4 regions of the Nitratireductor rhodophyticola genome follow, and region 1 is predicted to be linked to each of the others. Evidence: riboswitches for the same ligand, from Rfam matches in the RefSeq annotation. Region 1 holds a riboswitch; each other region holds the start of a gene.
The links. A riboswitch is a leader RNA that binds a small molecule or an ion and turns the genes downstream of it on or off. The one in region 1 is predicted to bind cobalamin.

Region 1 (2,192 bases):
GATGGTCGCCAGCACGAAATAGAGGAGGTAAAGCGTCTTGCGGTCGGCGATCCCCATCAGCCATGCATGCATGCCCGGTATGAAATGGCTGCCCATCTCGAGAATGAAGATCGGAAGGGTGAAGATTGCAGCCAGCGTGAAATCGCGCTTGAGCGAACGAAACTCGGCGGCCTTGGCCTCCTCATGCGCATCGCGCGCGGCAGCGCCATCGGAACGGGCAACCGGCGTGTAACCGGATTTGCGGATCGCCGCTTCCACGCCGCTGCGCGCTTCATCGTTCAGGAGCTCGACGGACGCGCTTTCGGTTGCGAGGTTGACCGCGACCTTGGAGACGCCGGGCACGGCGGCAATCGCCTGCTCCACACGCCGCACGCAGGACGCGCAGGTCATGCCCTCGATGCCGATATCGAGATGGCTCTCCGGCACGCCATAGCCGGCACGTTCCACCGCGCTGACAATGCTGGAAAAATTAACGCCGGGCCGCACCGCCACATCGGCCGTCTCGGTCGCCAGATTGACCGAGACGCTCTCAACGCCATCGACGGCGGCAATCGCCTTTTCCGCGCGTTTGACGCAGGAAGCGCAGCTGAGCCCCTCGATGCGGAAGCGTTTTACATTGGCCGAAGACATATCGGCAGGAAGGGTATTCATCGCTTTCACCCTGAATGACTATTGTTCAGGATTGCGCTTCTAAACCTTCCAGTCAATGGAAGGTCAAGCGAGAAAATCACTGCATCGTTTCCGAGTCGGAAAAGGCGCTGAGCAGCAGGCGCAGATACTGCACTTCCGGGTGGTTCGGCAGCCGCCTGTCGATCTCGGCAAGCTGGCGGCGCGCCGCATATTCGATATCGGCATCGCCCGGCAGGCTCAAAAGCCACTCCATGAAAGCGCGTTGCTGCGCGGGGATCGAACCCGCCCGCAACAGCTTCATTCTGGTTGCGTCATACGCCATGGATCAGTCCCAGCTCAACGCGCCTCCGCTCTGATACTCGATGACGCGGGTCTCGAAGAAGTTCTTCTCCTTCTTCAGACCCATCGCCTCGCTCATCCACGGAAACGGGTTTTCGGTTCGGCGAAGACCGGGGCCAGACCGAGTTGGGCGCAACGGCGGTTTGCGATGCAATGCATGGACTGCTCGCACAGCGCCGCGTTGAGACCGAGAAAGCCCGTTCATACCATGCGGTTTCGGTGTTTCCAGTGGAATGCGGAACCGTGGCGGTTCCATTGGTGTGTTTTGCTTCAGTCGCCGGCATATAGACCCCCGTGGCGGTTGGACAGGGGCGCGGAGACATGCGGCGCGACGGCAGACCCGGGCGACACACGCACCACCGGGACACCCCGCCCGTGGACGTTTATTTCGTCATGGCAGGTCTCCTGGCTCGCAGGTCGTCACCGCTTTCCGGCCTTCCCGATGCGCTGGGGCATCAGTGACTCAAAGTGAAAGCGGCTCGCTGCTTACAGTTGCGGGGGCAGCGCCGGACTTGCCCAAAAAGGCGCACCGGCTTCCCTTTTCACTTCCGACCCCGGGAGGAATCGGAAGAACCATAACCCCTATAGTTGGTATCCACCGGACCCTAGAAGTCAACATATTGTTTCAGCGGAAAACCGAAACAAACGCATGGATAATCCGCAAAGCCGCTTTGGGCATGGCTCTACGGCGCGCGCGTGATCTCCTCCAGAACGGAGAAAATCCGTTCATCATCGCATTGAGCGACATTGAAACGCAGGAACCCGCTGGCCGAGCCTGACAGGCTGAAGGCGTTTCCGGGCGCGAGCACCACGTCCCTTTCAAGCGCATGGCGGGCAAGCGTGGCCGCATCCAGCCCGTCGGGCAGACGACACCACAGGAACATGCCCGCGCGCGGCTCGATCCACGGTTCGATGCCGAGATTGCGCAGGCGCGCGCCCACCGTTTCGCGGGAGCGGGACAGACGCTGGCGAACGGTCTCCATATGCTTGCGGTAGCTGCCATCGCTCAGGAGACCGAGCACAAGCTCCGCCGCCATGGCGGGTCCGCCGAAACAGGTGGCGATGCGCAGATCGGTGAGGCCCTCGATCCAGTCGGCAGGTGCTGCAACAAACCCGCAACGCATCGAGGCGGAAAGCGACTTGGAGAAACTGCCGATATAGACGACGCGCGACAGCCCGTCGAAGGCGGCAAGCCGGGGCGCTGGTTCGACCTCGAAGTCGGC
Region 2 (2,192 bases), on a different contig from region 1:
TGCCGAAGCCGACCTCGTTGGAAACGAGAACCGTTGTTCCTTCTCTCGCGGCGAGTGCCGATAGAAGCCCCTCGGCGGCAGGCTTTGGATCATGGTCGTTCAGCATGAGATTGCTGAGCCACAGGGTCAGGCAATCGACCAGAACCGTTTCGCGGGCCGGCAATTTTTCAAGCACGCCCGGCAGGTCGAGCGGGGCGTCGCGCGTCTGCCACGCCCCCGCCCCCGCCCCCTCGCGCCGCGCGCGGTGCATGGCGATGCGTTCGCGCATCTCGTCATCGAAGGCCTGCGCCGTGGCGATGTAGTGCCAGGGCGCTGGTGCGGCCTCGATCAGCCTCTCGGCATGGCGGCTCTTGCCGGAGCGCGCGCCGCCCAGAACGAAATGAAGGGATCGCATCGCTATTTTGCCGGCTCAGCCGACAAGATGCCCGGCAAGAAAGGTCACGCCAACGCCAAGGATGGCGGCACCGGCAAGCCGGGGCTGCATGGCCTCAATGGCCCAGCCACGCGACTGGACCAGAAAATATGCGCCGAGCGCGATGGCGCTCTGGATTGCGGCGAGGCCGGCGAGATAGGCGATGAGCGGCGTCTCTTCGCTACCGACAATGGCCTCGCCGAAGGCATAGCCATGGAACAAGCCGACCACCAGGAACAGGGCGAAGACGAGGATTTGGTTCTCCACCGCCCGGCCGCGCGCCAGAAGCCAGCCGCCGGCAAGAACGCTTGCCGCGATGATGATTTCAGCCGCCGGCAGATCGAGCAGCATCAGGTGCAGACCGACGCCGATCAGCGAGCCGGCGACGAACAGAAGCGGCGCAAAAAGGCTCATGCCGGCAACGGCAGCCAACAGGCCGGCGGCGACGATGAAGGCCAGATGATCGAGCCCGATCACGGGATGCGCCAGACCCGAGACCAGTCCCTCATAGAGGGTCGTGGGCGTTTCTCCGCCCATGGCGTGATGGGCCTCGGCGCTGGTTGCGAAGAGCGATGAAAAAACGAATGCGGAAAAAATGCGTGCGATACGCGTGGTCATGTCCGGTCCTTTCCCCTCCACCCGAGGGATACGGTGTTTCTTTCATACTGTCGGCAGGTTTCCTGGCTCACGGGTCGAAGCGTTTTCCAGCCTTCCCAAGACAAAAAGCCTCAGTGGCGATCAGGAAAACGCTCACCGCTTACAGTTGCGGGGGCAGCCATGGCCTTGGCGCATTTTGCGCCGCACCATGTTCCCTCTGGTCCGCTTGCGCGGAACCGACAGCGGCCCGACCATACAGGAGTCGTCTCTCCCGGCAAACGCTTTCTTCACGCATTGACAGACATGCCAGGCGAGCCATAAATGCGAGGCAGACGGTCCTCTTCCCTCAAGGGAGGAGGCTAAGAGGGAATGCGGTGCGGGCCTTGCCCAATGCCGCAGCTGTCCCCGCAACTGTAAGCGGAGAGCGCACCTGACACGCCACTGGGGCAACGCCCTGGGAAGGCTGGAGAGCGCAGCGACCCGTGAGCCAGGAAACCTGCCGTCTGAAAATGAAATCCTGACCGCCTGGCGGGTGTCCCGGGCAAGGAGTGTGCATTGTGACTGCCGATTGCGCCGCTCAGCGCCTTCTCTCTGCCATTCATGGCGACCTTGCCCGAACGCGGCGTGAAAGGGCTGGCGTCTCCTTCACCCGCATCCCCGCATTCACCACACTCCGTCTGAAGGATATCCCATGACCACGAGCTTCAATCGTGTGCCCTGCACCGTCGTGACCGGCTTTCTCGGTGCCGGAAAGACAACGCTCATTCGCAATGTGCTGGAAAACACCAAGGGCAAGCGGCTTGCCATCATCGTCAACGAATTCGGCGATGCCGGCGTCGATGGCGAGGTGCTGAAGGGTTGCGGGCTCGACAATTGCCCGGAGGAAAACGTGCTCGAACTGGCCAATGGCTGCATCTGCTGCACCGTGGCCGACGATTTCGTGCCGGCACTCGACCAGATTCTCGCCCGTGAGCCGAAGGTGGATCACATCCTGATCGAGACTTCCGGTCTGGCATTGCCCAAGCCGCTGGTGCAGGCCTTCCAGTGGCCGGCGATCAAGAATCGCGTCACCGTCGATGGCGTCATTGCGGTGGTGGACGGGCCGGCGCTGGCCGACGGTCAGGTGGCCGCCGACATGGATGCGCTCGCGGCGCAGCGCGCCGCTGATGATTCGCTCGACCAT
Region 3 (2,192 bases), on a different contig from region 1:
GAAACGCTGCTCAACGCCGATGTCGAAGCCGAAGCTGGTTTCGGGCCGAAGGTTGGGGTTTGCGCCGAAAGGACCGAAGAGTTCGTTGAGGCTCGGCGCGCGGAAGCCGGTTCCCACGGAGCCGTGCAGGCGCGTCCCGGTCTGATCGAAGAGATAGGACGCAGTCGCGCGATATGTGGTGTGCCCCCCAAATTCGCTGTGTTCGTCCTGTCTGATACCGGCGGTCAGCGTCAGGTTTTCCAACGGTGTGGCGATGGCTTCACCCCAGACCCCGGCAATCCAGAAACTGGAATCAATCTCCGGATTGAACAAGCCGGCAGGAAAGACCGCGTTCTGGCGCTCGTAATCTGCGCCGCCCTGAACGACCAGCCATTCATTGACGTCAAAAGCGCCCTGATAGTCGGCCTTGTAGCGGCGACCATTATAGCTTCCATCGAAGCCCGTGCCGGTAATCGACCGTTCGAGGTCAAAGGCCTGCACGGAGACCGTGTTGCGGAAGCGGCCGTCCATGAGGTCGAGATTGAAACCGGCGCGGCCTGCGCGTTGTCTGCTGTGGTTGGTGGCCGTTGGATTGTCACTCGGCAGAAGAGTGCCGAAACCCTGATTGTCGAACTCGGCCTGTGCGTCGATATAAAGCGCCGATCCGAAGACGGAGAAAACTTCGGAGAACGCACGTTCGGCATTTGCATCGAACGTGATGTTCTCGTAGCCGTCGCGCTCGGTGCCGGAGGCTGCGGCCGAGATGCCGTCGGTGCGGAAGCCCGTGGCGTTGATGGAGAGTTTCGACTGCTCGCTGCCAGCTCTGAAACCGTAGGAACCCCCAAACGAGCCATGCGAACCACCTTCACCGTGAAGGATGTGGGTGATGCCGGGCTCGACGTCGTCCAGTGTTGACAGGCTGATCACTCCCGCAATGGCGTCGGAGCCGTAGAGTGTGCTCTGCGAGCCCTTCAGGACTTCGATGCTCTGTAGCCCACCGGACAGTAGATATTGGTAGGATGTCTGCACCTGGGTGCTGGTCGGGTCGGAAATGTCGATGCCGTTGTAGAGGGTTTTCACGTAGCGGCGGGGTGCGCCGCGGATCGACAGACTGCCTTCCGCGCCCACGCCCCCTGGCGATGACAGGTTTACACCCGGCAAAAGGTCAAGATATTCCACCGCAAGCGGCAGAGACTGTTCTTCGATCTCTTCGCGCCCAATCACTTCCACCGTGGAGCCCACTTTCGTTGCCTCCGTTGGGGTGCGGCTGGGGGTGATGACCAGTGTGTCGAGCTCAAAGTCCTCGGCCTGCGTGGTGAGCGTGGCGAAGCCCAGTATCAGCGCGGTCGTGCTGGACAGGATAGAGTTTCGGTGTCGATATGAACGCATGCGTATGCTCCAGAACCAAGTTTTTCCGGTTTGCTGGAGAGCGACAGACGCCTGACTTCAATCCCCCCGCCAGCGATGACAATCGCCACCACTGCGAGAAACACAGCCCCGGAAGCGTCCCGCATCCGGTCGGTGACGGCCTAAGGCAGGTTTCCTGGCTCGCGCTTCGTCGGCTGCCTCGCCTTCCCGGGTCTTGCACCCAGTGGCATTGGAGGAGCCTCAGCGCTCACAGTTGCGGGAGCAGCCACGGCTGCGGTCCATTGAAGAATGACCGTTCCGTGTTCCCTTTTCCTCCGGCGGGCGGACACCTGCCGGAGCACCTCAAGCGAACCGAAATCGCTTAGCAACTGGCTCCGGCATCGTCAATCGACCGTTGCGCGCCGTTACCGTCCGGTGCGCTGTTCCGGGTCAGTGTCTGTCAGTTGGGTGAAATACTTCATTATTGCGGAATCGGCTCTTCATGTAGTTTTTGCGGCAATACTGTCGCAAACCCGTCATTGGAATTGTCGAAAAAGTTGCAGAATTCGATTTCCGAACCCCGGGGAATTTTGACATCGGGGGCGGGATGGGAAATGCTAATCGCGAACCGAAAACGGTAGATAATGGGAGTGCGTCGATGACGTTTTTCAAGAGCAATGGCGAGAAGGTGCCGGCCCGCGTTGCCGAAATGGCGGATGAGGCACGAGCCGGCCGAATGGACCGGCGTGAGTTTCTTGCGCTCGCAAGCGCGCTCGGCGCGTCGACGGCGGCAGCCTATGGAATGCTGGGCCTCGCCGCCCCGGAGCGGGCCATGGCGCAGGAGCCAAAAATGGGCGGGACGCTGC
Region 4 (2,192 bases), on a different contig from region 1:
GCTCCTCCACGATCAACGGGCCATACAAGCCACGCCCGACCTCATTCCAACTCTTGTTGTGCGCGTGATACCAATATGTACCGGAATCCGGCAGCTCGAATTCATAGATGAAACTGTCTCCGGGCTGCACGGGTTCCTGGGTCAAGCCGGACACCCCGTCCATCGCATTTTCGATGCGGATCCCGTGCCAGTGGATGGATGTGGGCTCCTCAAGATTGTTGCGAAAGTTGACGCGTATCCGCTCGCCCTTTCGGGCCCGGATTTCAGGACCGGGTACAATGTCGTTATAGGCCCAGAGATCTGAGAGCTGCTGCTCGTAAAGTGCTCGCTGGACCGATCCGGCGATCAGATCAAACTCCTGCGCACCCGCCTTTGCCACAGCAAGACCGGGCAGGACGCCTGCTGACACGAGCACCCCGGTTCCCGCCAGGAAATTGCGTCTGTCAATCATTCTCCCGCTCCAGCAGAAAGGTCGCGATTGCCGTCAGATCGTCCTGACTGAGAAAGGAAGTTCCGTCACGCACCACTTCCCCCATCGAACCACCAAAAGCGTCGCCGTCCGGTTGGATGCCTGTTTTCAGCGCATAAGCCAGATTGGACACAGTCCAGCCCTTTTCCTTCAGCACATCCGCCCTGATCGAAGGGGATTTACCGCCATCGGGCAGACTGTCCGATCCATGCAGGCGCAATTCAGGCGGAAGACCGAAGTTTGGGGCGAGAACGAAAACCGCGAACCCACCCGCCCCCCAACGCGCGCCATGCCGGAGCGACACCGGTTGGTCTAATATCAGAGTGATAGCCGTTAGAATCAGTGCGAATGCAACACCGGTCACGAGATTCGAGAGCAACGTAAAAAACGTCCGCTGCAAGCCTTCTTCGGGCGCCCAGACTTCGTCCTCGGTCTCAGCGTGTGACACCCCCTCTTCATAAGCTTCGGCTTGGAGGATCAACGGGATAACCCGCACTGATTGCGCCGCGGTCGCGAACACACCAGCGAGCAATCCCGCTACAAGCGCGGCCAGAATTACCCGGGTCAACATCTACGTCGTGGCGCCTTAGTGGCAGGGCGCGACGATTGCGTGGCGCGTGTCGTGGGCGCCGTTGTGCAGTGCGTCGGAATGAGCAAACGCAGCGAAATAAAGCAACGCTATGCCAAATATTGCAGCGAACAGCGTAGTCGTCAGACGTGCTGATGCCGAAACCCGCAGCGAAACAGATTGTGTTGCGAGCATGACAACCTCCGTGTTGCTCATTCAGTCACTTGAACATCTCTCCGTCCGTTCACATGGCAGGTCTCCTGGCTCATGGCGGTTTTCCAGCGCTATCGCCTTCCCGGATGTTTCCAGTGGCGCTCCCGTTTTCGGGAGTTATGGCGCCGCGCCATTCTACAGTCGCGGGGTCGGCTGTGGTTTGGATGCCCGGTCTGGGTCCACCCGTCACATTCCCTTTTCATCCCGCTTCGCGCTCGGCATCGCGGGAACCGTGTGAACAATTACCCTGACGTCACGCCGAAACCGAGTCAATAACGACAAGCTTGGCCGCGACCGTTCTCCGACAAGACCAGGACAACGGCTCCATCAGGATTTCAGATCCAATTGCCGCAGTCTGAGCGAATTGACGACAACTGAGATCGAAGAAGCGCTCATCGCAAAGGCGGCGAACATCGGACTAATCAGGATGCCGAAGAACGGGAAGAGTACGCCTGCAGCTACCGGAACGCCCAACGTATTGTAGATCAGGGCGAAAAACAGGTTCTGCCGTATGTTGCGCATCGTTCCGTGGGCCAGACGGCGAGCCCTGACGATGCCGTCAAGATTTCCTTTGACCAGGGTAAACCCAGCGCTTTCGATCGCGACATCCGCCCCGGTTCCCATCGCGATTCCAACGTCGGCCTGAGCCAGAGCCGGAGCGTCGTTCACGCCGTCGCCGGCCATCGCGACCTTGCGACCCTGCTGCTGCAATTCCTGGATGATGCGCGCCTTGTCTTCGGGAAGCACGTCGGCGCGGATCTCGTCGATGCCCAGGCGCGCAGCAACGGCTTTCGCCGTTCGTTCGTTATCTCCGGTCGCCATGATAATGCGGAATCCAAGTTCATGCAGAGCCTTCAGCGCGTCGGGGGTTGTTTCTTTCACCGGATCGGCGACGCATACGAGTCCGGCGACGCCATTGTCGACGACAACGAACATGACCGT

Region 2: another riboswitch for cobalamin. It lies ahead of KUG85_RS18780 (HupE/UreJ family protein); the one in region 1 lies ahead of KUG85_RS17935 (ribonucleotide-diphosphate reductase subunit beta).
Region 3: another riboswitch for cobalamin. It lies ahead of KUG85_RS00050 (TonB-dependent receptor plug domain-containing protein); the one in region 1 lies ahead of KUG85_RS17935 (ribonucleotide-diphosphate reductase subunit beta).
Region 4: another riboswitch for cobalamin. It lies ahead of KUG85_RS20180 (CbtB domain-containing protein); the one in region 1 lies ahead of KUG85_RS17935 (ribonucleotide-diphosphate reductase subunit beta).

The regions. Positions count from the first base shown of each region.
Region 1 is NZ_JAHSSF010000004.1:524,748-526,939, forward strand. It holds gene KUG85_RS17925 (heavy metal translocating P-type ATPase) at 1-651, opposite strand, end outside; gene KUG85_RS17930 (hypothetical protein) at 728-952, opposite strand; partial or broken gene KUG85_RS17935 (ribonucleotide-diphosphate reductase subunit beta) at 956-1,167, opposite strand; cobalamin riboswitch at 1,348-1,562, opposite strand; gene KUG85_RS17940 (aminotransferase-like domain-containing protein) at 1,653-2,192, opposite strand, start outside.
Region 2 is NZ_JAHSSF010000005.1:80,388-82,579, reverse strand. It holds gene cobU (bifunctional adenosylcobinamide kinase/adenosylcobinamide-phosphate guanylyltransferase) at 1-394, opposite strand, end outside; gene KUG85_RS18780 (HupE/UreJ family protein) at 410-1,030, opposite strand; cobalamin riboswitch at 1,066-1,265, opposite strand; cobalamin riboswitch at 1,326-1,527, shown strand; gene cobW (cobalamin biosynthesis protein CobW) at 1,701-2,192, shown strand, end outside.
Region 3 is NZ_JAHSSF010000001.1:14,396-16,587, forward strand. It holds gene KUG85_RS00050 (TonB-dependent receptor plug domain-containing protein) at 1-1,368, opposite strand, end outside; cobalamin riboswitch at 1,496-1,707, opposite strand; gene KUG85_RS00055 (ABC transporter substrate-binding protein) at 1,985-2,192, shown strand, end outside.
Region 4 is NZ_JAHSSF010000006.1:68,730-70,921, forward strand. It holds gene KUG85_RS20170 (multicopper oxidase family protein) at 1-451, opposite strand, end outside; gene KUG85_RS20175 (CbtA family protein) at 444-1,040, opposite strand; gene KUG85_RS20180 (CbtB domain-containing protein) at 1,056-1,253, opposite strand; cobalamin riboswitch at 1,271-1,500, opposite strand; gene KUG85_RS20185 (copper-transporting P-type ATPase) at 1,578-2,192, opposite strand, start outside.